DNA from 3 places in the Ectothiorhodospira sp. BSL-9 genome. Region 3 is predicted to be linked to each of the others. Evidence: predicted binding sites of a transcription regulator. Region 3 holds the regulator's gene; each other region holds the start of a gene.
What was found. The regulator FliA, encoded in region 3, starts transcription of late flagellar genes. The targets are predictions, from matches to a motif close to GCTAAAGTTNNNNNNNNNNCNGCCGATA.
Positions count from the first base shown of each region.

Region 1 (10,106 bases), 960 kb from region 3:
GTGAGCAGGGCCACCTGCACGGCGGTGAGGGCCTCCATCTCCACACCGGTGGGGCCGGTGGTCTCGGCAGTCACGCGACAGTACACGGCGGGCGGCTCATCCACAGGCTCCAGATCCACCTGCACCCGACTCAGGGCGATGGGGTGGCACAGGGGGATCAGGTCGGCGGTCCGCTTGCTGGCCATGATGGCGGCCACCCGGGCAATGCCCAGCACATCTCCCTTCTTGTGGTCACCCTGGCGGATTCTTTCCAGAGTGGATGCCTGCAGGCGGATGCGCCCTTCAGCCACGGCCACGCGGCGGGTGGGTGGCTTGTGGCCCACATCCACCATGTGGGCCTGGCCGGCGGCGTTGAAATGTGTGAGATCGTTCATGACTGGCATCCTGATGGGTCTGGCGCCCGGGAGCAATGAATGTATAAGCTGTGCCTGGAGACTGACCGGGATCCGCACGCCATGTCCATTACCGTTCGTTACTTTGCCAGTCTGAGGGAGCAGTTGGGTGCATCTGAGGCCTCGGTGCCTGCTGAGGGGATTCGCTGCGTGGCGGATGCGTGGCGACGTGCCCAACCCGATCGCGACCTGCCGCCCCGTGTGCTGGCAGCCGTGAACCATGCCCATGCCTCGCTTGAGGATCCGGTGACGGACGGCGACGAGGTGGCCTTTTTTCCGCCGGTGACGGGAGGTTGAGATGGCTGTCGTGCTGCACAGCGAACCACTGGAGCCGTTCAATCTGGTGAATGAGCATGAACGTAGCCTGGCCCCTGGGAGTTTCGGGGCCTGCGCGCTGTTTGTGGGCACCATGCGGGATTTCAACGACGGGGATGTGGTGACGGCCATGACCCTGGAGCATTACCCGGGGATGACCGAGCGTGAGCTTGCGCTCATCGAGGATGAGGCCCGCACCCGATGGCCTGTTCAGGGTTCCCTGATCGGTCATCGGGTGGGCCGGGTCGAACCGGGGCAGCCCATCGTGGTGGTGGCGGTGTGGTCGGCCCATCGTCAGGCGGCCTTTGATGCCTGCCGGTTTCTGATGGAGGCGCTCAAGGAGCGGGCCACATTCTGGAAGCGGGAGGAGCTGCAGGATGGGCGCCGGCGGTGGGTGTCGCCCTCGCCCCAACCCCTCTCCCCGGAGGGGAGAGGGGCTTAGCCTGCCCCCATCATCCCCGGCAGATGTTCCCTCGGGTTGAACGGCATCTCCTTCTGCATGCGCTCATAGAGCTCCCGGGCCTTGTCCGAGTCGGCCGGGGGCGTGACGATCTGCAGTATCAGGTACTGGTCACCCGGGGGTGAGCCGGGCATGCCGCGGCCCTTGAGGCGCAGCTTGCCCCCCGATCGGGAGCCGGCTGGCACCTTCATGTCCACCCGCCCCTCCAGGGTGGGCACGCTCACCGTGGCACCCAGCGCCGCCTCCCAGGGGGTGATGGGCAGGTCCAGATGGATGTCGCGGCCCTCCAGGCGAAAATGCCGATGGGGGCGGATGCGCACTTCCAGATACAGGTCGCCGGCGTCGCCCCCACCCACACCCTGGGCGCCCTGACCGGACAGGCGAATGCGTTTGCCCTCGGTGACCCCGGCGGGGATCTTCACCTGAAGGCTGCGCTCACCAATCCGAACCGGCACGGAGCCACCGCGAAAAGCCTGTTCCAGGTCCAGCTGGATGCGGGCGTTCTGGTCCTGGCCACGACTGGCAAAACCCCGCTGGGTGCGATGCCCACGGGTGCGCCGGGCGCTGCCGCCGAACAGGGTCTCGAAGAAGTCGGAGAAGTCGCTCTCACTGAAACCTGCCTGGGGGCCGGCATCACGGAAGCCGCCCGGCTGGGGGCCACCCGCACCGCCGCCGAACCAGGCATCCCAGTCCGGCGGTGGACGAAAGTCCTCGCCCGAGCGCCAGTTGCTGCCCAACTGATCATAGGCCTTGCGCTTTTCTGCATCACCCAGGACCTCATATGCTTCGTTCACCTCCTTGAAGCGGTCCTCGGCATTGGCCTCCTTGCTCACATCGGGATGGTATTTGCGCGCAAGCCGACGATAGGCCTTCTTCAGGTCGTCCTGGGAGGCGGATCGATCCACCCCCAGCACCTTGTAGTAGTCTTTGTATTCCATAACCGCCTACGATACTCCAAAACAAGAGCGCCGCGTGACCACGCGGCGCAGGTTGCGTCCTGCCGAACGCCTTCCGAATGGAGTCCGGGGTTATCCTTCCACGGCGATGCGCCGGGGCTGCACCTTTTCCTGCTTGGGAATGCGCACCTCCAGCACACCGTTGGCGCTGCGGGCGCTGATGCGCTCGGCGTCTGCCGTGTCGGGCAGGGAGAAGCGACGATAGAAGCTGCCGCGGATGCGTTCCACGCGCTTGTACCCTTCACGCTCTTCGGCGCTTTCGGCCTTGCGCTCACCACGAATGGTCAGCACGCCGTTTTCCATATGGACCTCAATGTCCTTGGGGTCCACGCCGGGCACGTCCGCGTGCAGCACATAGGCGTCCTTCTCCTCCCGGATATCCACCGCCGGCACCCAGTCGCTGGTGGCCGCGGCCTCTTCGCCACCGGCCATGGCCGGGTTCAGGCGATCCAGTTCCCGGGACAGCTGATTCAACAGGCTCCAGGGTTCATAACGGGTCGTCAACATGGCTATCACCTCCACTTGTCTCGTGAGTCAAGGCAACTTCGCCTTTCGCTATCCGATATAGGGGCCGTGGAGAGGATTTCAAGGGGAGTGCATGACCGCTCATCCGGAACCGATACGCTCCAGGGACTGCAGCCGGAACTGGTCGTCCACCGTCAGGCGAAACCGCCCGCGCACGCCATCATGGGTCACGTGCGGGCGCAGGGCTGAGGCCGGAAATCGAACCGTGCGACCCTCCTGGGACCAGGCCACCACGGAGGCCGCCGACCCGGAGTAGTAGCGCAGGAATTCGTCGCGGGGGATGTCCAGTCGGAAGTGATAACGGTGCACCGGGGCCTATTCCAGGTTCTGGATCTGCTCGCGCATCTGTTCGATGAGCACCTTCAGCTCCACGGCGGCCTGGGTGGTTTCCATGTCGTTGGACTTGGAACTCAGGGTGTTGGCCTCGCGGTTGAGTTCCTGCATGAGAAAATCCAGGCGTCGACCCACCGGCTCGCGGCGCTCCAGAACGGCCTGGATCTCCTTCACATGACCCTCCAGGCGGTCCAGCTCCTCGGCCACATCCAGCTTCTGGGCCTGCAGGGCCAGTTCCTGCTCCAGTCGGCCTGGATCAAGATCGGTGCCCAGTTCCTGAATACGGCTGCGAACCCGTTCGCGCAGGGCCTCCACCACCCGGGGTCGCCGTTCGCGCACCCGGGCCACCTGCTCGGCAATGGCGTCGCAGCGGGCCTGGAGCAGCGCCTTGATGTGGGCCCCCTCGCGGCCCCGGTTCTCCACCAGGGTGGTCAGGGCCTCATCCAGCAAGTCCAGGGTGGCCGTCATGACCGGTTGCAGATCCTGCTCCGGCTCGATCACCACACCAGGCCAGCGCAGGATGTCCATGGCCGTCATGCGCGCCGCGTTCATCATCCAGTGTTCCACGCGCACGACCGTGCTGATCACCTCCTTGGCCAGTTCGTCGTTGAGCTCGATGCTGTCCTGGTCGGCCGCGCCGCGACGAAACCGCAGGTTGCACTCCACCTTGCCACGCCCCAGCCGGGCCTGGATGCGTTCGCGCACCTTGCCCTCCAGGCCACGAAGTTCCTCTGGCAGCCGCGGAGAGATCTCAAGATAACGATGGTTGACGCTGCGCAATTCCCAGACAAGCGAACCGTATTCGCCCGAAGATTCGCATCGTGCGAAGCCGGTCATGCTGAATAACATGGGATCTCCCGATCAATGACTGGAGACGTGATTGTAGCGGTTAACCACACATTGCGTGACTGCCCCCCGGGCCAGGCCAGGGCAATCGTAGACCCGGAATGAATCGCATTTGCTGAATGCAGCCTGAAGCGCTATAGCTGGAGCATTTGAGGTTCGCCCTGATGTCCCAGCTCCCCTCGCTTTTCGATATCTTTACCTGTGTCACGGACCCGCGAGATCCTCGCCGGGTCGAGCATCCGCTGCCTGATGTCCTGACCACCGCCGTCTGCGGCGTTTTGGTCGGTGCCGACACCTTTGAAGAAATCGCGCTATGGGCTCAGGAGAAAGAGGCCTGGCTCCGGCAGTACGTGAACTTGCCCAACGGCATCCCCTCGCATGACACCTTTGCTCGCCTCTTCGGCCTGATCGACACTCAGCAGTTCGAAGCCGCCTTCCGGCGCTGGGTAGCCGAGGTGCTACCCGGGCTTTCGCCTCAGGTCGTGGCGCTGGACGGCAAGACGAGCCGCCGATCGGCGAAGACCGGTGAGGCACCGCTCCATCTGGTCAGCGCCTTTGCTGCTGACGCCGGCGTCATCCTGGGGCAGCACGCCACAGCCACCAAATCCAACGAGAAGACGGCGATCCCCGACCTACTGGCGACGCTGGCCTTGGAAGGCTGCATTGTGACGATCGATGCGATGGGCACGCAGCCTTCGATCGCGCAGGCCATACGCGACCAGCAGGCGGACTATGTCCTGGCCGTCAAACGGAACCAGCCTCAGTTATGGGAGGCCATGGATGACTTCTTCGCCCTGTTTCAGTCAGCCCCGACCGACAAGACGCCCCATCAGGTCAGCGAAGACATCGACAAGGGCCATGGACGGCAGGAAACACGCCGCTGCTATGTGTTTGATGCCCTGGCGTGCTTACCCAATCCGGGACGCTGGCCTGACATGAAGAGCTTTGCCGTGATCGAAGCCTCGCGCGAGGTGAACGGCAAGGCGACCCAGGAGCGCCGGTGCTATATCAGCAGTTTGCCCCCCGATGCGCCGGTCTTGGCACGAACGATCCGCCAGCACTGGTGCGTCGAGAACCAGGTGCACTGGTGCCTGGACGTCACGTTTGCGGATGATCAGATGAGGGCCCGTACGGCCCACGCTGGGCATAACCTGGCCATCCTCAAGCGCTTGACGTTGAATCTGATCCGTCTGGATCCCTTGCCTCGCAAGGGCAGCCTCAAGACCAAGCGGATCATCGCGGCAACATCTGACGAGTACCGTGCTCACTTGCTCGGCCTCAAATGAGAATCAGTCTTTATGTGCGATTGCCCTGCGGGCCAGGCCTTTTTCCCCCAATGGAACTCTGAGTAACCTGATTGACGACCTGGTGCGGATCGATACCGTAACTTCCAGGCTCCAGCACCGCGCGTATGGCCGGCGCGGTGGAGCCCGACACCCAGGCAGAACTGGCCAGATTGAGCAGGCTCGGGGCCGGCATCGGTGTGTGCTCTGCGTCCAGCAGCAGCATCACCGTGGGCCGGAGGCGATGACGGGTATTGAAACCCACGACGACCCCCACCTGGCCGGTGGTCAACTCCACCAGACTGCCCACCGGGTAGATGCCCACACAGCGGATGAACGCCTCTACCAACTCCGCATCCAGCTCGTTGCCGCGCATACGAAAGATGATGTCGAGGGCCTCCTGCGGACTCTTGCCATCGTGGTAGACCCGTTTGCTGCTGATGGCGTCATAGACGTCCACCACCGCCACCAGACGGGCATGGGCCGGGATGGCATCGCCCTTGTGGCCATTGGGATAGCCTTGACCGCTCATGCGCTCGTGATGGCATAGAGCGGTCTGCAGCACGTTTTCGGGCAGTGTCTTGTCGCGCTTGAGCAGGGTATAACCCAGGACGGGGTGGGCCTTCATCTGCTCAAACTCTTCGGCAGTCAGTCGGCGAGGGCAGTTGAGGATCTCCAGCGGAACACGCATCTTGCCCATATCATGCAGCAGAGCGCCCAGCCCCAGGGTCTCCAACTCCTCACCCCCCATCCCCAAAAAACGCCCGAAGCTCAGGGACAGGATGCAGACATTGACGCTGTGCTGGCATGTGTAATGGTCGCGCTCGCGCAGAGTGGTGAGCCATAGCAGGGCATTCGGACTTTCCACCACCTGCCCTGCCAGCCGCCTGACTAACTGGCGCGCCTGCAGGGTGCCCACGGAGCTGCCCAGGCGGACATCATTCATCACCTCGGTGATGTAATCCTGAGCATCCCGCCACACCGAACGGGCATGCACCATCTGATCTGCGATCTGGTAAAGCGTGTCTGGGGGCGGGGCATCGTGCTCCGGCTTGCGAACGCGGCTGGCGGCAGAAGGAGTCAATGGTCCGGAAGGGGGCACGCGCCTGAGCAGGTCATCCGGGGTCTTATCCCGATCCACCGCCACGGTAGTGCAATGGTCCCTGAGAAACTGGATCTGGTCGTCGGTTTCCACCATGAATCCCTGGAGTGGAAACGGGGTACCCTCCCAGGGGCGATCCAGTTCGCAGACGTACATCCCTTTGCGCACCGCCCCCACCTCAATGGTCCATTTGATCACTGCCACCCGCAGATCTCCCAAGCCTGGCTGGTCAGGGCAAGTGTCTCACACCCGCGAGTGATTTTGGCACGGCAAAGATCAATTCCCGGTGGCACACCCCCTGAACGCACCCACCGGGGCCTTCCCTCATGACGGCGGCTGGCCCAGGGCCAATATCCGGTTTCTCATAGCCACGTGAAATTCCAGATAATGATCCCGCAGCGGCACCCCCTGCCCTGCCCCGCTTTGCAGCGTGAGCCCAAGCCGCACGGCAACCGGGGCCTGCGCGTCCGGCAAGGGGTGAGCCACCAGGGTGGACCCGGGGCGGAAACCGCGCAGCAGCTCATGGTTGTGGAGTGACCCATGCCGGCAGCGCAGGGCATCATCCTGGATGAAATAGCTCACCGCATGTACCCCCGGAGGCGCCCCACACCAGTCGATGCGCCTATCACGCACCACTGCCAGCTCATCACCATTGAGACTGATGCTCTCGGCGCCACGGATATCACGAGCCAGATAGTCCACGGCGAACGCCATGGTCTCCTGAAGCTGGGCAAAGCGCTGGGCCTCACGATAGGCGGTGTGATTGGCGAGGAAAACCTGCACCACACCCGCCATCAGGATCAGCCCGATCACCATGGCAACCATCAGCTCCACCAGGGAAAAGCCCCGCACCCGATGCTGTGGCCTCACTGCAACCGGGGCCGCGCTCATGGCAGCGATACCGCTGGCGGTTGCAATGCATATTCGAACACCGGCCTGCCATCCTCGTCATCGAATCGCCCATCCACCCACTGGATGCGCACGGTGCAACCCGAGGCACCGCAGTCCAGCGCGCTATCGCCAGCCTCGGGCAGGCCCACGCGCTGCGGGGCATCCGGATCATGTTGCCAGTGGACACGCCATGCCCCCTGCACGGATGCCGGCCCCGGATTGCCCGAGGCGGCCGCCAGCCACAGGCGTTCGCCCGCATCCATGGCCATGATGCTGGCCACGGTGCGCTGATAGGCGGAGTGAGCGCTTTGCAGGGAGAACAGTTGCAGCGCCGCCAGGCCAAGCAGACCGATGGAGAGCACCAGCAGGGCCACCAGGGCCTCGATGAGGGTGAAGCCGCGATGGCGGCGGGGTGCCGAGGGGGGACGCAGGGGGCGGGTGGTTGAATGGGTGGGCATGGGTGTCACCTCCTGTGACGATATCCGTTTCCTTGTGGACCGAGTCGGGCCTGAACAGGGGCAGACTAGGCCAACCGGGCGAGGGCATCAAGTCCTAGCAGCCGCCCCTCACCCCAACCCCTCTCCCCAAAGGGGCGAGGGGCTCAGTGAATCGACCCCGAAGAGGCCGTTCCCATTAGGGGGCTGCGCCTTCGGGGCCCGTCAGGCCGTTACATTGATGTTGTTGCCCAGATTGGCTGGCAGGGCCTGGGCGTTGGGGTCGGGCATGGCGTCCACCAGGTTGGCGGCGGCTTGTGCCTCGGCGTCGATGGCCTTCTTGGTCACGGCCGTGCTCACCTCCAGGGCGGTCTGCTGCTGACTCATTTGGGTGCCAAGACTGGCAATGGCGCTGACGTCCATGGGGACCTCCGATACATCTGATACGTGAATGTCGAGTCCCTTTGGAGGGATCTCCCTCTTGCTAGCGGCCGGGGCAGAGCCGACTTGAGGGCACCGGACAGAAATTTCTTCACCAGCCCTCAGGGCGCCATTGCTGTCGCCCCTCGACGCCGGCGCCACCAGCGACCCACCAGGCCGTGGCGGGGTGCTGCCAGCAGGGCCACGGCGAACAGCGCGGTGGCCACCAGCACGATGGCACCGCCGGAGGCCACGTCAAACTGGAAGGAGAGATACAGCCCCAGCACCGCCGAGAGCACACCGGTACCCACCGACAGCAGCATCATTGTGGTCAGGCGGTCGGTGAGCAGATGGGCGGTGGCCCCCGGTGTGATGAGCATGGCCACCACCAGGATGATGCCCACCGTCTCCAGACTGGCAACGATGGTGAGGGTGAGCAGCAGGATCAGCCCGTAATGCACCACGCTGGTATTGAACCCCAGGGCCTGGGCCTGCATGGGGTCGAAGGTGTAAAGCACCAGGGATCGATAGAAGATCCACACGGCCATCAGGGCCACCAGACCGGAGAACAGGGTGAGCATCAGGGCCGGATACTGAACACCCAGCACATTCCCGAAAAGGATGTGCATCAAGTGGGTATTGGTAGCGATCTTACCGATAATCACCACACCCAGGGCGAAGGCGAAGGTGAACATCAGGCCCATGGCCGCATCGGACTTGATGCGTGTGTGCCGCTCCAGGGCGCCAATGCCCAGGGCCGAGACAGCGCCGGCCAGGAAGGCGCCAATGAAGAAGGGCCAGCCCAGCAGATAGGCGATGGCCACCCCCGGCAGCACCGCATGGGAGATGGCATCCCCCAGCAACGACCAGCGCTTGAGCACCACGAAGCAGGACAACAACCCGCAAATGGCCCCCACCAGGATGGAGGTGAGCAGGGCCCGCTGCATGAAGGCGTAGTCAAAGGGTGCCGAGACGGCCTCGGGAAACAGGCCCACGATCAGCATCAGCCCGGCGATCAATGCGTCGATCAGGGCCATGCCCAGGGATTCGAACCATGCCATCACGATGCCTCCACCAGGGGCTCATGGCCCCGCACCCACCCCGCCGCTGCGGTGCGGGCCAGCATCTCATCCACCAGCATGCGTTCGGGGGCGCCCATGCCCACCACCTGGCGATTGAGCAGCAGCACCTGGTCGGCGTAGCGGCGGGCGCTGTCCATGTCGTGGGTGACCATGATCACGGTGCGCCCCGAACGGCGTTCACCATCCAGCACCTCCATGATGAGGCGCTCGCTGGCGGTATCCACCCCGGCCAGGGGCTCGTCCAGTAGCAACACCCTGGCCTCCTGGGCCAGGGCCCGGGCCAGCAGCACCCGCTTCTTCTGACCGCCCGAGAGCGCGCCGATGGGCCGGTCGGCATAATCCAGCATGTCGACGGCCTCCAGGGCCTGACGTACCACCACCCAGTGCCGGGGGTCGCACCAGCGGGGCGGCACGATGCGCCTCCAGAAGGCATCGCCACGCATGTGACCATAGCGGCCCGTGAGCACCGTATCCTTGACGGAGATGGGAAAGTCCCATTCCACCGCCTCCTGCTGGGCCATGTAGGCCATCACCCCGGCGCGGCGCTGGGTGGCCGGCGCCTGCCCAAGCACCCGCACACGCCCGCGGTGCGCCTTCATCACCCCCAGCAGGATGCGAAACAGCGTCGACTTGCCCGCGCCATTGGGGCCGATAATGGCCGTCCATTCACCGGCTGGCAGGTCGATGTGCACATCCTCCAGCACCGCCTGTCCATCGTAGGCCGCATACACGTGCTGGACTTCCACCGCGGGCAGCGATGGGTGCGTCACCTCACTCATCCTGACGACCTCCCAGGTGCTCCCTGAGCAGCATCTTGTTATGGCGCATCATGGCGAAATAATCCTCGGCGCCGCTGCCAGGCTGTCCAAGGGAGTCCACGTACAGGGGACCGGCCACGGTCACGCCGGTGTCCTCGGCCACACTGCGCACGTGACGATCCGAGATGGTGCTCTCCCAGAAGACAGCCCCGGGCGCCCGTTCACGCACCAGATCCACGATACGCATGATCTGCCGCGGGGAGCCCTCGGTCTCGGCGTTGGTGCCCCAGACGCCATCATGACGCAGAT
Region 1 is NZ_CP011994.1:1,495,329-1,505,434, reverse strand. It holds gene moaC (cyclic pyranopterin monophosphate synthase MoaC) at 1-374, opposite strand, end outside; gene ECTOBSL9_RS07095 (MoaD/ThiS family protein) at 456-689, shown strand; gene ECTOBSL9_RS07090 (molybdenum cofactor biosynthesis protein MoaE) at 691-1,149, shown strand; gene ECTOBSL9_RS07085 (DnaJ C-terminal domain-containing protein) at 1,146-2,105, opposite strand; gene ECTOBSL9_RS07080 (Hsp20/alpha crystallin family protein) at 2,196-2,630, opposite strand; gene ECTOBSL9_RS07075 (DUF2835 domain-containing protein) at 2,730-2,957, opposite strand; gene ECTOBSL9_RS07070 (YicC/YloC family endoribonuclease) at 2,964-3,830, opposite strand; gene ECTOBSL9_RS07065 (ISAs1 family transposase) at 3,992-5,113, shown strand; gene ECTOBSL9_RS07060 (HD-GYP domain-containing protein) at 5,124-6,416, opposite strand; gene ECTOBSL9_RS07055 (PilW family protein) at 6,537-7,103, opposite strand; gene pilV (type IV pilus modification protein PilV) at 7,100-7,561, opposite strand; gene ECTOBSL9_RS07045 (YjfB family protein) at 7,763-7,960, opposite strand; gene ECTOBSL9_RS07040 (metal ABC transporter permease) at 8,080-9,018, opposite strand; gene ECTOBSL9_RS07035 (metal ABC transporter ATP-binding protein) at 9,018-9,818, opposite strand; gene ECTOBSL9_RS07030 (metal ABC transporter solute-binding protein, Zn/Mn family) at 9,811-10,106, opposite strand, start outside.
Region 1: ECTOBSL9_RS07045 (YjfB family protein) is a predicted target of FliA. The motif match lies at 8,023-8,050, and genes of this name have one in related genera.

Region 2 (10,106 bases), 1.1 Mb from region 3:
GCGATGCACCCGAGGGGCATGTTTGCCATGACGTGATCAACGGCACCCTCGGGAAGAATTACGTCACCGGGGACCTGACGCAGACGCCCTACGCTGAGCGTGACCCCTATGTGAAACGCTACGGGATCAAGTCCTACATGGGCCATGCGGTCCGCTGTCAGGATCAGGTGGTGGGGAGTCTCTGCGTGGTATCCACCGGTCATATGCAGCCTAACGATGAGGACGAACGAATCCTCGGGATCCTGGCGGCGGCCCTGAGTGCCGAAGAGGGGCGTCACCTGGCCATGAGTCGATGGCAGGAGGCCAAGGAGCAGGCGGATCGGGCCAACCAGGCCAAATCGGAATTCCTGTCGCGCATGAGTCATGAGCTGCGCACGCCCATGAACGCGGTGCTTGGGTTTTCCCAGTTGCTGGAGGCCGACCCGTCACTGGATGAGGGTCAGCAGGAGAGCGTGAGGGAGATCCTGCGCGGTGGGCGTCATCTGCTGGATCTGATCAACGAGGTGCTGGATCTGGCCCGGGTCGAGTCCGGCCGGATCGAGATGTCCATCGAGGCCGTGCCCCTGTCGGATGTGGTCAGGGATTGTCTGACACTGTTGAGGCCACTGGCCCAGGATAAGGGCATCACCATCCACGTGGGGCAGGTGGATCAGGTTCTGATGGCGGATCGCACCCGGCTCAAGCAGGTGCTGATCAATCTGATATCCAATGCCATCAAGTACAACCGCCCCCATGGCGAGGTGTGGCTGGATGCCCAGGCGCGTGCCGAAACCGTGCTCGTGCGCGTGCGTGATACGGGGCGCGGTGTACCCGAATCCCTTCGGGGCTCCCTGTTTCAACCCTTTGCCCGGCTCCATGAGGACGGCGACGAATCCATTGAAGGCACCGGTATCGGCCTGGCCATCAGCCAGCGCTTGATGGAACTCATGGGGGGAGTGATCGGCATGGAAGGGCTGGAGCAGGGCAGTTGCTTCTGGTTCGAGCTCAAGGCCGGTGAGACTGCGGCTCAGGAGGGTGGGGATGAGCTCGGCCCGTTGCACTCGTCAGCCGCCGTCGCTGGTCAGGATCGTCGTTTCACGGTGCTGCATGTGGACGACAACCCTGCCAATCTGCGATTGGTGGAGCATGTGCTGCGCCAGCGTGTTGGCGTGCAGGTGCTCAATGCCCCCTCGGGTGGTCTGGGTCTGGAGTTGGCCAGAGCCCACCGACCGGATCTGATCATCCTGGATATCAATATGCCGGGGATGAATGGTTATGATGTGCTGCAGCGCTTGCGCCAGGAGCCCCAGACCGCTGAGATCCCGGTGATCGCCCTGACCGCCAACGCCACCGAAAGGGATATCGAGCGAGGCCAGGAGGCCGGGTTTGATCAGTACCTCACCAAGCCCCTGGATATGGCGGTTTTCATACGAGTGGTGGAATCGTTCATGAAGGCCCGCGGGGCGGATCTCACGGAGGTCTGAGATCCGCAGAGGTCTTCAGTCATCATGCCTGCGATGATGCTGCGTTTCCTCCCGCTCCAGTACCAGCAGGGTCCGCAGCAGATGCCGCTCGTCCTCCGGGGTCAGGTCGAAGAATCGCCCCCCCACCAGTCGCAGTCCCTTGTCCTTGTCGTCCCTGGCGAACCGTACCTGAAGCCCGCAATCGATGGGGGGGATGCCAGGGAGTTGCAGACCTTTGACGTCAAGCAGTTCCGGGGCGCTGATGGGGGTGTCCAGGTCGAAATGGGCGCTCAGCCCGCCCAGGGATACGTCCACCAGCCGACCGGTGAACTGGCGTCCGTCACGGTTGGTGAGCGTCACTCTGGTACCCAGGGAATGTTCCACGGGGGTTCGGAAATGGGTGCGTTTTTGTTCCGAGTCCATTTTCTCCGGAAGTCCCAGAACATAGAAGGCCACGCCATCATGCTCGCCGGTGTGCATCACCTCGGTGCAGAAATGAGCGCCCATGTCACCGAAGACGGCGTACACATGCATGGGTTGCCCGGGTGCGACCCGCAGGTGGCCCTGGTAGGGCTTGAGTTCCTCCAGGAACAACCATCCATGGGAAGGATCCATACGCAGTAAGCGGCTGTTGAAGAAGTCCTGTTCATTGCCCAGTCGCACGCTGAGCGGAGCATGGCGTGCTTCCAGATCCCTCAGTTGTGCCAGGATATCGTCCGGGGTCATCATCGGCTGTCCCACTTCTCTGGCCGGCGTTTGGCGGGCCAGTGTCTGCATCTGTGCCATGGCGCTTGTTCCTCCCATGCGGGCAGGTGTGCCTGCGGGTTTGACTTAACCCGTCAATATAAGGTTAGCACAGCGTGGGATACATGGCGGTCGGGAATCACCGCCGGGTGGTGCGCGGGATCAGGCTTTGGTGATCGGGCGGGATGAACTTGCCGAGAAGGCGCGACCGCGGGTGTCGTAGAGTTCGGTGCGGGTTTCTTCCCCGCGCAGGATGTGCAGCGCCTGGTCCACACGGCGTCGGCTGGTTTCCACCACGCCGCCATTGACCTGATTCAGGCGATGACAATGGGACATGACTTCCACCAGGCGATCCCAGACGGGACGCAGCACGCCTTCTTCGTCCCAGTCGCGCAGCACACAGTCCATGCCGTGGGCATTGGTTTCATAGCCTCCCCGCTGCAGCAACTCCGTTTGTTGGCGGGTCAATGCTTCCAGTGCCTGTACACGGGTTTGCTTGTCAGCCACGGCGGCATTCAGCTCATCCAGGTCGCGAGACGCCAGGGCTGCGCCCTCACGCTGCAAGGCCGATTCCAGGCTGGTGGCCTCACGCACGGACTGACTGAGTATCTGGTCCAGGTGCTCTGGGAAGGGGGTGTGGTTCATGGGATCAGAACAGGGTTTCCGACTTTATGAGCCCTTCTGCCACGGCCTGCGCATTCACCTGGTAGCTGCCGTCCTGGATGGCCTGGCGCAGTTCAGCCACGCGCTTCTCATCCACCTGTGGCTGGGAAGCCGCAGTCTGCTCCAGGTCACTGAGGCGTCTTGCGGCCCCGGTGAGGGTGATCTTGTCGGCCGTGTTATCGGCCGGGCTCGGGGCTTGACCAGCCCCCTTACCGCCGCGGGCGCTTTCGGACGTGCCGCGGCTATCACCGGCACCCCGCGCCTGCGGCTGGCTTAGATTCTTGATTTCGATGGACATATCCATTCCTCGCACATACAGACATCGCCTCTCATAGTCCTTTTATCGGCTCGTCCTGGGAATTCTTTAACCCGTATTATGTGTCGGGTGTCACATATTAACACCCACCACCCCGGCAGACAGTACCCGGCCCTCGACGACACGCTTGGATGACAGGTTGCGGACCCGTACCCGGTCTCCGTAGGAGCCGTCCGCCATGGCCTCGCCGGCCATGCGCACGGTGACCACCGAATTTTCCGAGATCAGGGTGACTCGCTCACCACGATGCACAAGGCGTTGCGGCTCCACCATGTGGGGTGTGAGCACCGTGCCACCGCTCAGGGCGCGTCTGAGCACCATGTCCTGGGCACCCTCCGGGTCCACCAGGTAGCCGCTATGCAAGCTGTTGAGTTCCCGATGCTCCAGTCTGATGTCACCGGAGGATAGTACAGTGCCGCGGGGCAGGGAACGGTCAAGAACCACGACTTCGCCACGCAGGTTGACCTGCATCGGTACATACAGGCTCCAGGGCGCGGGACCGGGGCAGCGCACGCCCACGGTGGTGCTGCCCACCATGCGCCCCCCGGGCGGAAGCTGGGCTTCCAGGGGGCTGCCGCAGGCCCGCAGGCGGAGTCGCGGGTCCAGCCGTCCCGGGACCACGCGCACCTCAAGGGAGTCGCCGTGATGCTGGCGGGCCTGCTCGGTGAGAAACTCCCGGGCTGCCTTGAGGATATTGCCATGGGGCTCCACCTCCGAGCTCAGGGCTGTGGGCGGCAGCGCCAGCGCGCACAGGGCCAGGCACGACAGGACGGACCTTCTCCACCCGCGGCGTTGATGAACGGAGCGGGGGCCATGAGCTCGGGGTATGAGACAGGTGTGTACAAGTTGGTTCATAATCGTGGTCCGCGCAATCGTTGCCGGGATTCCGGCGCCGGGGGCTATTGGTGTTAAGGGGATGCAATCCCGGTGCCAGATCAGGTATCAAGGATTGTCCCAAGCCGCCGATAACCCGGTCGACTGGCCATGTTTATCCCCGGGTGTTCCGCAGGAGGGGCCCATGAGCGACTTGATGGATGGTGTCAATCGGCGTACCCAAATGGTGGGGCAGAACCGCCTTGAGCTGTTGCTGTTCTCCCTGGGCACGCGACAGATGTTCGCCATCAATGTCTTCAAGGTGCGCGAGGTGATCGCCTGCCCGCCCCTTAATCGCATGCCCAGCGCCCATTCGGTGGTGCGCGGCGTGGCCACCCTGCGAGGACAGACCGTCTCGGTGGTGGACCTGGCCCACGCCATCGGCATGGCAGCGCCGGAACACGAGCAGAAGGCCTTTGTCATCCTCACCGAGTTCAACCGCTCGGTGCAGGGCCTGCTGGTGGCCTCGGTGGATCGCATCATCAATCTCAACTGGGATCAGATCCGCCCGCCGCCGCGGGGCACTCACAAGGACAGCTTTTTGACGGCTGTCACCCAGGTGGAAGACCGCCTGGTGGAAATCATCGACGTGGAAAAGGTCCTGGAGATGGTGACCGGTCCGTCCAGGGATGTGGACGAAGCCCTGTCCCGTACCATCCGCGAGGGCGGGCGGGTGCGCCGCGCCCTGGTGGCCGACGATTCCTCGGTGGCCCGCAAGCAGATCGTGCGCGCCCTTGCCCAGATCGGTGTTGAGGCCATCGTGGCCAATGATGGTCAGCAGGCCCTCGACAAGCTCAAGGACATGGCGAAGGAGGGCCCCATCGATGAGCAGATCGGCATGGTGATCTCGGATATCGAGATGCCCGTCATGGACGGGTATACCTTATCGTCGGAGATCCGTCAGTCACCGGAGTTGTCGGGACTGTACGTGTTGTTACATTCTTCCCTGAGTGGCACCTTCAACGAGGCCATGGTGCGCCAGGCGGGGGCCAATCGATTTCTGCCCAAGTTCAGCCCCGACGAGTTGGCCGAGGCCGTGCTCGGTCACCTGCAGCCCGAAGAGGTCGGCGAGTGACGGGGCAGCGGGAGGCCACGGGCGGCAAACCGTTGCCGCCCGGGGAGCACGTTTGCGGGTATACTGCGCCTTCCGGCTCCATGCCGGGCGCAGTCTCAATACACTAACCGGGAAGCAGCAGCACATTGTCATCGGGCCCGATCGAACCCCAGGATTACGAGGACTTCAAGATCTTTCTTGAGCGGTCCTGCGGACTTGTACTGGGAGATAACAAGCACTATCTGGTGACCAGCCGGTTGTCCCGGCTGATGAAGGAGTTCTCGGTCTCCTCGGTCAGTGAATTGCTCAAGCTCCTCAAGCGGGGCGGGCGCTCGGGCTTGCGTGAGCGGGTGATCGAGGCCATGACCACCAACGAAACCTACTGGTTTCGTGATGTCTTCCCCTTCGAGATCCTGAAAAACCAGATCTACCCGGAATTGGCGAAAAAATCCCCGAGCTCCACGGTGCGCATCTGGTGTGCCGCCTGTTCCTCGGGGCAGGAGCCGTATTCCATCAGCATGACCACCAGCGAGTACCTGCAGTCGCGGCCCGGTAGCCTGCGGGACGTGCAGGTCCTGGGTACGGATATCTCCGGTGCCGTGCTGCGCGAGGCCAAGGAAGCCAGCTACGACTCCCTGGCCGTGGCCCGGGGGCTGTCGCTGGATCGGCGCAACCGGTTCTTCATTCAAAAAGGCGATCGCTGGGAAGTGAAGCCGGACATCAAGGCCCGTGTCAGCTACCGGGAGTTCAATCTCCTGGACAACTACAGCACCATGGGTCGGTTCGATATCGTCTTCTGCCGTAACGTGCTGATCTACTTCTCCCTGGAGTCCAAGCGCACTATCCTCAAGCGCATCTCCCAGATACTCAACCCGGGCGGCTACTTGTTCCTGGGGGCCTCGGAATCCATGGCCAATTATTCCGACGCCTTCGAGATGGTGCGCTGCAACCCCGGTGTGGTGTATCGCCTGAAGAAGTAACCTCCCCGCAGCGTCAAACTTCCGACTCTGCTCACCGCGCAACGGCCCCCAACGGCGGGTTGTTGCCGGATTGCCCTTTCTTTCTGGTTTATCCCTCCCTCCAAGTGCCTGAAACTACGAGAATTTATCGTATGGCACGCTGTTTGCATTTCGACTGCCAAGAGATTTTCTTGAGGTCGAAGATCATGCCGCTCTCATTTGACAATGCCTTGGGTATTCATGGCGAAGCGCTGCAGGTGCGTTCCAGGCGCATGGAACTGCTCGCCTCCAATATTGCCAACGCCGACACCCCCAACTACAAGGCCCGCGATCTGGACTTCCGGCAGGTGCTCAAGCAACAGCACCAACCGGACCAGTTGTCCATGAGTCGCACCCATGCGGCTCACCTGGACGCAACAGGTGGTGCGGGCGGCGTGGGGGAGGCCATGTATCGGGTACCCAATCAACCATCTCTGGACGGCAATACGGTGGATCCGCAGCTGGAGCAGGCAGCCTTTGCCGAGAACGCTGTTCAATACCAGGCGAGCCTGGATTTTCTCAGTGACAAGTTTGTGGGTCTGCGCAACGCCTTCCGGGGCGGCGAGTAGGCCGGAGGATTGAATCATGAGCAACATGTTCAAGGTCTTTGATGTATCCGGCTCGGCGCTGAGTGCCCAGTCCGTGAGGCTCAACACCATTGCCAGCAACATGGCCAACGCCCAGGTGGCCAGCACCACCGAGGAAGGGGCCTACCGCTCCAAGCAGCCGGTGTTCCAGACGGTGATGGATCAACTCAATCCCGGCAATAACTCCACCATGCCTGTTCGCGTGATGGACATCGTCGAGAGCGATGCGCCGGCGCGGGTGAAGTATGAACCTCACCATCCCCAGGCCAACGAGGATGGGTATGTGTTCATGCCCAACGTGAACATGGTGGATGAAATGGCCAACATGATCTCGGCCTCGCGCAGTTACGAGAACAACGTGGAAGTGATGAACACCACCAAGCAGTTGCTATTGCGCACGCTGCAGTTGGGGCAGGGCTGAGGAGGTATGAGCCATGAGCGTTGATCTGAACATGCTGGAGGGCCTGGGGCTGGCGTCGACAAACTCCAGCAAGGCTAACACGGGCAAGCGTGACGAGCTGGGGCAAGAGGAGTTCTTCAAGCTCATGATCACCCAGTTGCAGAATCAGGACCCCTTCGAACCCATGGAAAACGGTGACTTTCTGGGGCAGATCGCCCAGTTCGGCACGGTGAATGGCATCGGTGAGTTGCAGAAGTCTTTCGAGAGCATCGCCAAGTCGGTTCAGTCGTCCCAGACCCTGCAGGCGGCGAGTCTGGTGGATCGTGAGGTGCTGGTGCCGGTGGATATGGCAGCAATGGGTCACGAGGGGGGCGTGCGTGGCGCGCTGGACCTCAAGTCCTCTGCCGAGAATGTGACCGTGGGAATCTATGATGCGGCCGGGGCGCTGGTCAGGCGTATACCCATGGGGGCTCAGGCCTCGGGCATGCAGTCATTCCATTGGGATGGCATGACGGACCAGGGAGAGCGGGCACCGCCGGGTGTGTATGAATTTCGTGCCAATGCGGTGCGGGATGGCAGCAGTGAGCAGCCTGAATTGCTGTTGAACGCACGGGTGGAGAGTGTGCGCACGGATCAGAGAAACGGCGGCATCAAGCTGCAGATCGAGGGGTTCGGGGAGATGGATTTCTCCCAGGTACGACGCATCGGCTAGGGCCAGCGCCCAGTGAAGCACAAACAACTTGAGGGTTAGATCATGCCGTCTTTCAACATAGGACTCACCGGAATCAACGCGGCCTCCAAAGATCTGGAGGTGACCGGGCACAACATTTCCAACTCATCCACTGCGGGCTTCAAGGGCTCCCGGGCGGAGTTTGCCGATGTGTTCGCCCTGTCATACACCGGGGTGTCCAGGCTGGCCACCGGCAGTGGCGTGAGCCTGGCGGATGTGTCCCAGCAGTTCAATCAGGGCGATCTGGAGTTTACTGACAATAATCTGGACCTGGCCCTGAACGGTCGCGGCTTTTTCATCGTCGAGCGTGAAGGTATCCGGGAGTACACCCGCGCCGGACAGTTCCTGGCCGACAAGGACGGTTTTATCGTCAATTCCGCTGGACAGCGTTTGCAGGGGTATGGCACCGAAGGCGGTAACATCCTGGGTGATATCCGCCTGACGACCGGCGACGCGGAGCCTCAGGCCACCACCGGGATTGAGGCGCTGATGAATCTCAGTGCGGCTGCGCCTTCGATTCCTCCTGAGGGGGACCCCGGAGATGTCGTGTTCGATCCAGACGATCCCGAGACCTATAACGAATCCACCTCACTCACGGTTTACGACTCTCTGGGGGCTGAACATACCCTGTCACTGTTCTTCCAGAGAAACCCGCCACCGGCAGACAAGAGCTGGGATGTCTTTGCCACTTTTGATGGCGAAGAGATTGAGTTTGATAATTCGACTCTCTCATTCAACACCGATGGCACGCTTGCCGTCGCAGGCGGCGTGGAGGGTGGCAGGTCACTGACGTTACCGTTTGGTGATGATCTACTCCCCAATGGAGCGCTCATCGGTGACGAAAATAACGATATCACCATCGATTTTTCGGAAACCTCACAGTTTGGGAACCGCTTCAGCGTCAGCCGTCTCAACCAGGACGGGTTTGCTCCCGGGCAGCTGATCGATGTGGATGTGGATAATGATGGCACCGTGTTTGCGCGTTTTACCAATGGGGTCAACCGCGTTCTGGGGAACGTGGCTCTCGCCAACTTCGATAATCCCCAGGGGCTGCAGCCTGTGGGTGGCACCAATTGGGTGGAAACGACCGCGTCGGGCGAACCGCTTCTGGGCCGCCCCGGTGATTCCGGTTTCGGCCTGGTTCAGGGCGGCGCCTTCGAAAACTCCAATGTCAACATCGCCGAGCAGTTGGTCAACCTGATCACCGCCCAGCGGAACTTCCAGGCGAATGCCCAGGTGATCAGCACCGCCGACACCATCACCCAGACCATCATCAACCTCCGGTAACGGAAAGGGTAAGGCCTCATCATGGACCGCATGCTCTACATCGCCATGACCGGTGCCCGGGAGGCGGCGCATTCCCAGGAGGTGAACAGCCACAACCTGGCCAATGCCAGCACCACCGGGTTCAAGAAGAACCTGGAGGCGTTCATCAACCACCCCATGCGCGGCCCGGTGTACGACAGCCGGGATTACGTCCAGCTGGAATCCATGCGTGCCGATTTTGCCCACGGGCCGCAGATCTCCACCGGTCGCGACCTGGATGTGGCCGTGCAGGGCGACGGCTGGATCGCCGTGCAGGGTGTGGATGGCAATGAGGCCTTTACCCGGGCCGGTAATCTGCAGGTGGATGCCGTGGGCCTGTTGACCACCGCCGATGGCCGACCGGTCCTCGGGGATGACGGACCCATCGCCATCCCACCCTCCGAGACCATCCTCATCGGCGGCGACGGCACCATCAGTGTGCGTCCGCTGGGGCAGGAACCCAATGTCCTGGCCGAGGTGGGCCGCGTGAAGCTGGTGAACCCGCAGGGTCAGGATCTGGAGCGCGGAGAAGATGGTCTGTTCCGACGCGCCGACGGTGCCATCGAACCGGCGGATGCCCAGGTGAGGCTGCAGTCCGGGATGCTGGAGGGCAGCAATGTGAACACGGTGGAAGCCATGGTCAACATGATCGAGTTGTCTCGTAACTTCGAGACACAGGTAAAACTCATGAAGACCGCCGAAGAACTGGATCGTAGCAGTGCACAACTGCTGCGCATCTCCTAAGGCCCAGCCGGGAGACTCTCGTCATGAATCAAGCACTCTGGATTTCAAAGACTGGCCTGGATGCTCAGCAGACCCGCATGAATGTGGTGTCCAACAACCTGGCCAACGTGAATACCACGGCCTTCAAGAAGGGGCGTGCCTCTTTTGAGGACCTGATCTATCAGACCATCCGCCAGCCCGGTGCCCAGGAGGCCCAGAACAACCAGTTGCCCACGGGACTGATGACCGGGGTAGGGGTGCGCACCGTGGC
Region 2 is NZ_CP011994.1:3,525,537-3,535,642, reverse strand. It holds gene ECTOBSL9_RS16185 (response regulator) at 1-1,463, shown strand, start outside; gene ECTOBSL9_RS16180 (flagellar brake protein) at 1,479-2,228, opposite strand; gene ECTOBSL9_RS16175 (flagella synthesis protein FlgN) at 2,349-2,831, opposite strand; gene flgM (flagellar biosynthesis anti-sigma factor FlgM) at 2,836-3,147, opposite strand; gene flgA (flagellar basal body P-ring formation chaperone FlgA) at 3,238-3,876, opposite strand; gene ECTOBSL9_RS16160 (chemotaxis protein) at 4,184-5,113, shown strand; gene ECTOBSL9_RS16155 (protein-glutamate O-methyltransferase CheR) at 5,239-6,072, shown strand; gene flgB (flagellar basal body rod protein FlgB) at 6,258-6,659, shown strand; gene flgC (flagellar basal body rod protein FlgC) at 6,676-7,098, shown strand; gene ECTOBSL9_RS16140 (flagellar hook assembly protein FlgD) at 7,112-7,789, shown strand; gene flgE (flagellar hook protein FlgE) at 7,832-9,094, shown strand; gene ECTOBSL9_RS16130 (flagellar basal body rod protein FlgF) at 9,116-9,856, shown strand; gene flgG (flagellar basal-body rod protein FlgG) at 9,880-10,106, shown strand, end outside.
Region 2: ECTOBSL9_RS16160 (chemotaxis protein) is a predicted target of FliA. The motif match lies at 4,106-4,133, and genes of this name have one in related genera.

Region 3 (10,106 bases):
TGGGGATCCAGATCCACCAGCAGGGTATCGTGGCCCCGCAGGGCCAGTAGCCCACCCAGGGTGACGGTGGTGGTGGTCTTGCCCACCCCACCCTTTTGATTGGCCACAGCCCAGGTTACGGTACCCATCACGATCCCCCCGGGCCAACGCGTTGGCGATCCAGCAGCATTTCCATATCCTCGCGAAGCATCTCGGGGGGATCCCCATCCTCGGCGCGGGGGCGCTTCCCGGCCAGAATGACGATATTCACACGCCGATTATCCCGCCGTCCTTCCGGCGTCTCGTTGGTGGCGATGGGCCGGTACTCACCAAAACCGATGGCGGCCATCTGGTCCGGATCCAGGCCATTGCGGGCCAGCAGATTCACCACCGTGGCCGCCCGCCCCGAGGAGAGTTCCCAGTTGGAGGGGTAAACGGGACTGCTGATCGGGATGTTATCGGTATGCCCTTCCACGTGAACACGCACCGGGAAACGGCTGAGGATCTCCGCCAGGGTCTCCAGCACCGGCACGGCCTCGCTCGCCAGATTGGCGCTCCCGCTGGCAAACAGGATGCTGGTATTGATCTGAACCTCGATCCAGAGACGATCGCGCCCCACATCGATCATTCCGGCCTCGATCAGGGGGCGCATGGCCTCACTGATCTCGTCCGCCATGAAATTGATCCCGGCCACGGCCTCGGCAAGGCCCTCCACATCCACATCGGCCAGCATGGACTCCAGGCTGCGGGTCATCTCCGGCATTTCGATGGGCGCAGTCAACGGTGGGGTTTCGAGAATGGCGGGGCGCGGGGCGCGGGTGGGTTCACCCACCTGAATCGGGTCCACGGCCCGTGGAGGGGTGCCAAAGGCATTGACGAGGGATTCCGATAACACCCGGTATTTGCCCTCATTCACCGAGGAAATGGCATACATCACCACAAAAAACGCCAGCAACAGCACGAGCAGATCCGCGTAGGGAATCGCCCATGCCTCGTGATTTACGTGATCCTCATGTTTTTTGCGGCGTTTGGCCATAGTGTCAATATCGGCATAAAGGCAATTTTTTCAAGGCCCTATCGCTGCAGATAACCTTGCAGTTTGGTCTCGATGTTACGGGGATTCTCTCCTTCGGCGATGGAGATGATGCCCTCCACGATCATTTCGCGATGGGCACTCTGATTCTGAATCGTGGTCTTGAGCTTATTACTCATGGGAAGAAAGAACAGATTGGCCGAGGCAATACCATAGATTGTAGCAACGAAGGCCGCGGCAATACCGGCACCGAGCCGGCTTGGATCCGCCAGGTTCTGCATCACTGCCATGAGCCCCATCACCGCACCCACAATCCCCATGGTGGGCGCATAGATCCCCATGCTCTCGAACACCTTGGCGGCCTGGGTGTCGAAGTCCTCCTTGGTGCTCATCTCCACCTCGAGAATGGTGCGGATATTGTCGGGCTCCGTACCATCCACCAGCAGTTGCAGCCCCTTCTTCGAGAATACATCCGTCTCTTCCTCGGCCAGGGACTCCAGCCCCAGCAGTCCTTCCTTGCGTGCCACCTGGCTCCAATTGACGATTTTCTCGATCGTCGCCTCCGGCTCGAGTCGAGGCTGGACAAACACCCAAGGCAGGATGCGAAAGGCGCGCATGAATACCGCAGGACGGGTCTGCACCAGGGCCGCCGCAATCGTGCCCAGGATCACGATGACGAATGCTGCTCCGTTCCACAGCGCCGCAATACCACTGCCCTTGGCAATGGTGCCGCCGAACACCGCCACCAAAGCCAGAGTCACACCAATGAGACTGAGGATATCCATGATATCAACAGGCCTCCGCCAACAACTTGCCGATCTGGGGCAAGGGCAATATCCGATCCGCCAACCCGGCCTCGGCAATGGCCGCGGGCATGCCATAGACCACACAGGTGGCCTCGTCCTGCGCCCAGACAGTGGAACCACACCGCTTGAGCAACCGGGCACCCTCGCGACCATCCGCACCCATACCCGTCATCACGATGACCAGTGCATCGCCACGGAAGCAGGCGGCGGCGGAGTTGAAGGTGACATCCACGCAGGGCCGATAATGCTGATCGGCCGCACTCTCGGTGATGCGCACCCGCGACTGCCCGCCGCGACACTCCACCTGCATCTGTTGCCCCCCGGGAGCCAGCAGGGCAAGGCCAGGCTGCAGCGCGTCACCATCCTCGGCCTCCTTGACCCGGATATTGCAAAGCTGATCCAGACGCTGTGCGAAGGCCGGCGTAAAACTGGCGGGCATATGCTGGACCAGCAACAAAGGGAGTGGGAAATGGGCCGGCAGGGCGGCAAGAACCTTTTGCAAGGCCAGGGGCCCGCCCGTTGATGTACCAATCAACACCACCTTGAAATCCCGCAGAACCGGGGGCGCCCGATCGCCGCTTCCCCGAGACGCACGGGGCGCAGTTGCCGCGGGGGGCTGAGCGATCGGTCGTCCCGTCGCCGGAGGGGCTGACTTGGGGGCGGGCGCCGTGGCACGTGCGCCGTTATCGCGCCCTGACCTGACGGCTCCGCGGCGACCGATGGTACGCACCCGACGACAAAGAACATCACGGGCTTCCTGCTGATCCCGGGCGATATCCTCGAAACGCTTGGGCAGAAAATCGACGGCACCCGCTTCCAGTGCATCCAGGGTGGCCTTGGCCCCCTCGAAGGTGAGCGATGAGAACATGAGGATGGCCGTGGGCTGACGCGCCATGATACGGCGCACCGCCGTGATCCCGTCCATCACGGGCATTTCGATATCCATGGTCACCACATCGGGCTTGAGCGCAATCACCTGATCAATGGCTTCCTGGCCATTGCTGGCCGTACCCACCACCTCAAGGGAGGGATCCGCATTCAGGATATCCACGATGCGACGCCGGAAGAACCCGGAATCATCCACCACCAGAACGCGAACCGCCATTCACCGCCTCCGTTATCCATGAGCCCATCCGACGGGCCACGATGCTACAGAAGAATCCGACGCTCACAAGCGCCGGGCATAACTTTTCAACAAACCGGGCACATCCAGGATCAGGGCGATGCCCCCATCACCGGTAATGGTGGCCCCGGCCAGCCCGGGTACCCCGTGCAGGACATTGCCCAAAGGCTTGATCACCACCTCTTCCTGACCAATCAGGCTGTCCACCACGAACCCCACCCGCTGGTTGCCGGCAAACACCACCACCACATGTCCCACACCTTCCCCGGCAGGCGCGTCGCCGGATACCAGCCAGCGCCGCAGGTAGTAAAGCGGCAAGGAACGGTTACGTACCATGATGACTTCCTGATCATCCACCCGGTTGGTACGCGACAGATCCAGATCAAAGATCTCGCTGACATTGGCCAGCGGCAATGCGAAACGCTGTTTGCCCAGCACCACCATCAGCGTGGGCATGATGGCCAGGGTCAGCGGAAGACGAATACTGAGCGTGCTGCCCTGCCCCGGCGCCGAGGTGATTTCCACGCGACCGTTGAGTTGGGCAATGCGCGTCTTGACCACATCCATGCCCACGCCGCGGCCCGAGACGTCGGAGATTTCCGTCTTGGTGGAAAAACCGGCCCGGAAGATCAGGTTGAAGGCGTCATGATCCGTCAGCCGGGCGGCCGCGTCCTCATCCATCATACCCTTCTCGACGGCCTTGGCCCGCAACACGTCGGGATCCATTCCCTTGCCGTCGTCGGAGATGGTCAGCAGGATATGGTCACCTTCCTGGTTGGCGGAGAGCACCACCCGGCCGGCCCGCGCCTTGCCCGCCGCCTGGCGTTCCTCGGGAGATTCGATACCATGGTCCACCGCATTGCGCACCAGGTGCACCAGCGGGTCGGCCAGGGCCTCCACCAGATTCTTGTCCAGGTCGGTATCCTCTCCCTCCAGCTCCAGATTGATCTCTTTCTTGAGGGTGCGCGCCAGATCACGGACCACCCTGGGAAAACGGCCAAAGACCTTCTTGATGGGCTGCATCCGGGTTTTCATGACTGCGGCCTGCAGATCCGCAGTGACCACATCCAGGTTGGTGACGGCCTTGGAGACCTGCTCATCCTTCATGCGTGAGCGCAGCGTGGCCAGTCGGTTACGCACCAGGACCAGTTCACCCACCAGGTTCATGATGTCATCCAGGCGCTTGGTATCCACCCGCACCGAGGTCTCTGCCGGTGATGCCTTGGCCTGCGCGGGTGCAGCCGCCTCCGGGGGGGCAGCTTCCGCGGCCGAGGCCGGCCTGGCAGCCGGCGACGGGGCTGGGGCTGGGGCTGCCTGGGATTTTTCCTTGACGGGCTGGCCGCCGGTCGGCTTCTGAGGCTGGGGGGCCTGACCCTTGCCATGCAACTGATCCAGCAGATTCTCGAATTCGTCCTCGGAGATCAGTTCATTCTGGCCGCTGCCGGGCGCTGGCGCAGTGGAAGGCCCACCTGCCGCCGCCCCCTTACCTTGAAGCTCGTCCAGCAACTGCTCGAATTCTGCATCCGTGATCTCATCACTTCCTTGCTGGGCCGTCTCTGCGGCTGATGCCACGGGTGATGCGCCCGCGCCGGCCCCGGGCTGTCCATTGTCCTTGCCCTCCTGCATGGCATCCAGCAGCGCCTCGAATTCTTCGTCAGTGATATCCCCGTCAGCTGTTCCCGCCGGTGGCATGGGGGCAGAAGGTGCCGGGGCTGGCTCGGCAGGCACAGCAGGCGCCGCCGCAGGAGGGGGTGACAGGTGTGCGGGTTCTTCTCCCTCGGGGTAAGTGAGAGGCTCCAGGGCCGCCAACAGATGATCAGGCGCAGGCTCGGGCTCCTGGCCGGCACGCAATTCATCGAACATCCGGTTGAGCACATCCAGCACCTGAAGGATGATGTCCATCAGGTTGCTGTCGGCACGACGCTGACCCTGGCGCAACAGGTTGAAGACGTCCTCGGCGCGGTGACAGATCTTGACCAGGTTTTCCAGATTGAGGAACCCGGCGCCCCCCTTGATGGTATGGAAACTCCGGAAGACGGAGTTCAGCAGGTCCTTGTCGTCAGGCGTTCGCTCCAACTGCACCAACTGCTCACCGAGGGCATCCAGGATCTCACTGGCCTCAATGAGGAAGTCGTTCAGGATTTCGTCGTCGGTGTCCAGAGTCATGCCTTGTTCTCGCGCGTCGTGCGGATGCCCTTCTCACTCCCAGGTTGGCGGCCAACTCAGGGAATTCTGAAATGGGCATACGCCCGGAGGTGGGCCCTTGGACCCGATCAGAAACCCAGGCTGGAGAGCAGATCGTCCACATCGTCCTGCCCGCTGACCACTTCCCCCTTGTCGGAGGTCCCGGAGACTGCGGGACCCGTGCCGGCGCTGGCAGGGCCGGCATCCTTGCGTGGATCAGCCGCGTTCTTGTCGGTCTCGGGTTTGGTCAGTCGCTGCCCCGATACCCTCACCAGCCCCACCAGGTTGTCTTCCAGATCCTGAACCAGGGTCATGACCCGGCGAATCACCTGACCGGTCAGGTCCTGAAAGTCCTGGGCCATCAAGACTTCGGACAGACCCTTGCGCAGCTTGTCCGCATCCCGCTCCGTATCCGCGAGAAAGTCGCTCAATTGCTGGCTCACCTGCCTGAACTCCTCGAGAGACATCTCGCGCTGGCGAAACCGCGTCCACTCCGCACCCAGTTCCCCGGCGCGAGTGGCCAGCGACTCCGCCACGGGCAGATTCTCCTCCACCGCGTTGAGCGTGCGATGGGCAGCCTGCTCCGTCATGGCCACCACGTAGTTAAGACGTTCCTTGGCATCAGGGATGTCCTGATGAGTGAGTTCGGACAGGCGTGTATCAAGGCGGAAACTATTGAGCGCCTCGTGCAGGTCGCGGGTGAGTTTGCCCAGTTCCTGGAACAGCATGCTCTCGTGCATGCGGCCCAGTTCCTCGATCAGGTGGCCCGCCTTGTCTTCCTGGCCGGCCTCCATCATCTGGACCAGTTCCCGGGCCCGCTCCAGTTGCTCCTTCCTGAAAAGGGCCTCTTTGTCGCTGTCTTGACTCTTATCCATGGGCAATGATCAACCGTTTTGCTCGAGACGTTCGAAGATCCTGTCGATCTTTTCCCGCAGGGTTTCCGCCGTGAACGGCTTGACGATGTAGCCGTTCACGCCCGCCTGAGCCGCCTCGACGATCTGTTCGCGCTTGGCTTCTGCCGTCACCATCAGCACGGGCATATCCTTGATGCGGGGGTCTGCCCTCACTGCGCGAAGCAGATCGATGCCGGGCATGATGGGCATGTTCCAGTCGGTGACCAGAAAATCGAAGTTACCATTTTGCAGCATGGGTAACGCCGTATGTCCGTCATCCGCCTCGGAGGTGTTGTTGTACCCAAGATCCCGCAGCAAGTTCTTGATGATGCGCCGCATTGTGGAAAAGTCATCCACAATGAGGATCTTCATATTCTTATCCACAAAAACCTCCAGTGATGCGCAAATCGTTAGCCGCGCGCTGGCCGCGCGGAATTGATACGTGTTCCAGACTCCAGCAACCTCGGGGATCTCTCAGACCCGAACCCCATCCCCCACCCAGTCGCCCATGCGCGCCTTGAGTCGCATCAGCGCCTGGCCATGGAGTTGACAGACCCGGGATTCACTCACCCCCAGCACCTGACCAATCTCCCGCAGGTTCAATTCCTCGTCATAATACAGGGACAGCACGAGTCTTTCCCGTTCCGGCAACTCGCCGATGTTCTCCACCAGCGCCTTCTTGAAATCGGTTCGCGTCAGATCCATCAGCGGATCCGGCCCATCGGAGGTCAGCAGGTTTTCTGCCGAGGAATCGTCATCCCCCAGATCATCGAAACCCAGCACCCGGCTTGAGACCGCATCACGGAGCATGTCCTGATAGGTGGTCATATCCACGCCGAGCGCCTCGGCGATCTCGGCTGCCGAGGCCTCCCGCCCTTCCCGATTCTCGATCTGGCGGATCACTTCACTGATCTGCCGTGAGTGACGATGCACGGAACGGGGCGTCCAGTCACTGCGACGCACCTCATCCAGCATGGCCCCGCGGATGCGGATACCCGCATAGGTTTCGAAACTCGCCCCCTGGGACGGATCGTAATGACGGGCAGCCTCCAGCAGGCCGATGATGCCCGACTGAATCAGATCATCGACCTGCACATTGGCTGGCAGGCGCGCCAGCAGGTGGTAAGCAATGCGCTTGACGAGGGCGACATGCTCATCCACCAGGGTATTGGAATCCAACTGTTGGCTGGCATACATGGCGAGACCGCTTATGGTGCTGGCTCCAGATCACTCTGATCGCTATTGATCAGACGTTCCACAAAAAATTCGATGCCGCCCCGGGCCCCTCGGGGCATGGGCCATTGTTCTATACGCGAGGGCAAGGCCGCAAAGGACCGGGCCGCCGGCGAAGAGGGAAAGGCCTCCACCACGGACTGACGACGCTGCACGGCCTTGCGAAGATAGTCGTCGTAGGGAATCGACCCCACATAGTCGAGCGTGACGTCGTCAAGAAAACGGTCACACACGGCGACCAGCTTGCGGAACAGGCTCCGCCCCTCGTCTTCCTGCTCGTTGCGCACCATGTTGGCCAGAATGCGGAACCGCATGACGCCGTGGTCCCGATACAGGACCTTGATCAGTGCATAGGCATCCGTGATGGAGGCTGGTTCGTCACAGACCACCACCAACACCTCATGGGCCGCCCGGCAGAAACTGGTCACGCTGTCATGCAGACCTGCCGCAGTGTCCACCACCAACACGTCCAGGGGGTGAGTGAGTTCGCTGAAGGCGCGAATGATGCCCACATGCTGGGCGTGCCCCAGGTCCGCCATATCGGCGATGCCAGAGGCCGCCGGGACAATCAGCATCCCGTTGGGGCCCTCCACCACCACCTCATCCAGGCTGCACTGCCCTTCCAGCACATGGGACAGATTCCTCTTGGGTTGCAGCCCCAGGAGAAGATCCACGTTCGCCAGACCCAGGTCAGCGTCCATGAGCATGACGTGCTTGCCCGTCCGCGCCATCGCGGCACACAGGTTGACTGACACATTGGTCTTGCCCACCCCCCCCTTGCCGCTGGAAACGGCAATCACCCGAACCGGCCGGGGCTTGTCCCGGCGCCCCGATGCGCTGCTTTGATTCTCACTGGGTGAAGGCATGAGTAAACCTGGTGCTGAGATCGTTGACACTGTCAGGACGCGAGGTCACAGGCGCGGTCTGCGCCCGGAACCTGGAACGAGGTCGTTGCTCGGAAAATCTCCCCGGGGCTTCAAGCGCCGCCGCCGCCATCTGAACCAACCGCGGGGCACTGGCGGCCAGCAGGTCCTCGGGGATCCTCTGGCCTGCGCTGATGAAATTGAGCGGCAGCCTGGATGAGATCAGAGCAGACAGCACCTCACCCAGGCTGGCGGCTTCATCCACCTTGGTCAGGATGCAACCCTGGGGTTGCAAATGACTGAACCCGCTCAGGGTCTCATCCACCACGCCCTTTTGCACATTGGCGGCCATCACCAGCATCACGCGGGCGGCAGATGCCGAGGTGACCTGAGCCAGCTCATCGAGCATGCCCTTGTCACGCTGATTGGTTCCGGTGGTATCGATCAGCACAAGCCTTTTGGACTTCACCCGCCTAAGCATATCCTTGAGTTGCTGCTCTGTCTGCGCCAGATGGACGGTGACCCCAAGTAACTGACCGATGGTCTGCAACTGACGATGAGCGCCCAGGCGATAGACATCGGTGGTGATGATGGCGATGGATTCCTGCCCGTGCCGCAGGCTGGCCAGCGCCGCCAGTTTGGCCAGCGTTGTGGTTTTACCCACGCCACTGGGGCCCACAAAGGCGATGATACCATTGTGGTCCAGCAGGTCATCGTCCGCGATGGGCAGCAAGCCCGCCAACTGGCGCAGGGCCTCGGACCACCCTTCCACCGGCTCGAACCGGCCGGCAGCCGGAGTCTTGTCCAGTTCCACGGCACTGGCCACTGTCCTGGCCACTTCGTGGTCCACCCCCATGGAGGCCAGGCGCTGGGCAATGGCCGCACGCCAGGGCTCGGAACGGGCAAACTCCTGATCCATCAATACCGAGAGCTGCTCCTGCAACAACCCACGCAGTCCCTGAATTTCCTTGCGCATGGCCTTGAAGGCAGCATCCTCGGGGTCACTCTGGGTGGCTGCCCTGGCCCTGACCTGCCCTGTCTCGGGCTTCTTGCGTGAGGGGGTTTGCTTCTGCCTGGCCGGTGGCTCCATCAGGGGGGTCATCATCGCGCTCAGGGGGTCATCCTCCGACGACGCACTCGCGTTCCCGGAGGCGTCCCTTTGAGTCACTCTGGATGGGGTGGCTTCCTGAGGCAGGCGCGCCCAGGAATCCCCTGCCCCGCGACGTAATGGCATCCGCTCCTGGCCTTTTGACTTCGCATCCACACCCAGCGATAGCAGATCATCCTCGAGCCCGTCCTCCTGCGGCGGGGAGTCAGATGCGCGGTTAGCACGCGGCGCATCTCCATGGTCCGCCTGATCCGCCATTTCCGTTACCAGGTCCTCGTCGTAATCGATGGCGGCGATCAGCTCGATCCCTCCGTCCACGCTGCGACTTGAGAGGATCACCGCATCCGGACCCTGGCTGTCACGCACCTGACGAATCGCCTGGCGCATGTCGGGTGCAAAATAGCGTTTAATCTTCATGTCGATACCCGTTATCCGTTTCGCCCCGACCCCGGCACATTGCCCAGGCCGGCCTGTATTTCACCTGTCAGGTCTCTTCCCGTCCCACGGTGGCCACCACACGGATCTGCTTGTTATCCGGTATTTCGGTGTAGGCCAGCACGTTCAACCCCCTTACAGCACTGCGTAACCAGCGGGCCATCCAGGGCCGGATATCGGGCGAGACCACCAGGACGGAGGGTTCTCCGGACATTTCCTGGCGTTGGGAGGCCTCGGCGATGGAGCGTTGCAGGCGTTCGGCCAGCCCCGGCTCGATGCCCAACCCCGCTCCCGAGGCCCCTTGTGAAGACTTTTGCAAAATCTGTTCCAACGAAGGGTCAATGGCCAGCAAAGGCAATTCCGTGGCCGTTCCGATGATGTTCTGCACGATGGATCGGGACAGAGACACCCGCACCGCCGCCGTCAGAACGTCGGGATCCTGACTGCGC
Region 3 is NZ_CP011994.1:2,451,637-2,461,742, reverse strand. It holds gene ECTOBSL9_RS11465 (ParA family protein) at 1-128, opposite strand, end outside; gene motD (flagellar motor protein MotD) at 128-1,015, opposite strand; gene ECTOBSL9_RS11455 (flagellar motor protein) at 1,054-1,797, opposite strand; gene ECTOBSL9_RS11450 (chemotaxis response regulator protein-glutamate methylesterase) at 1,802-2,923, opposite strand; gene ECTOBSL9_RS11445 (chemotaxis protein CheA) at 2,987-5,107, opposite strand; gene ECTOBSL9_RS11440 (protein phosphatase CheZ) at 5,215-6,000, opposite strand; gene ECTOBSL9_RS11435 (chemotaxis response regulator CheY) at 6,010-6,390, opposite strand; gene ECTOBSL9_RS11430 (RNA polymerase sigma factor FliA) at 6,493-7,215, opposite strand; gene ECTOBSL9_RS11425 (MinD/ParA family protein) at 7,227-8,117, opposite strand; gene flhF (flagellar biosynthesis protein FlhF) at 8,101-9,639, opposite strand; gene flhA (flagellar biosynthesis protein FlhA) at 9,707-10,106, opposite strand, start outside.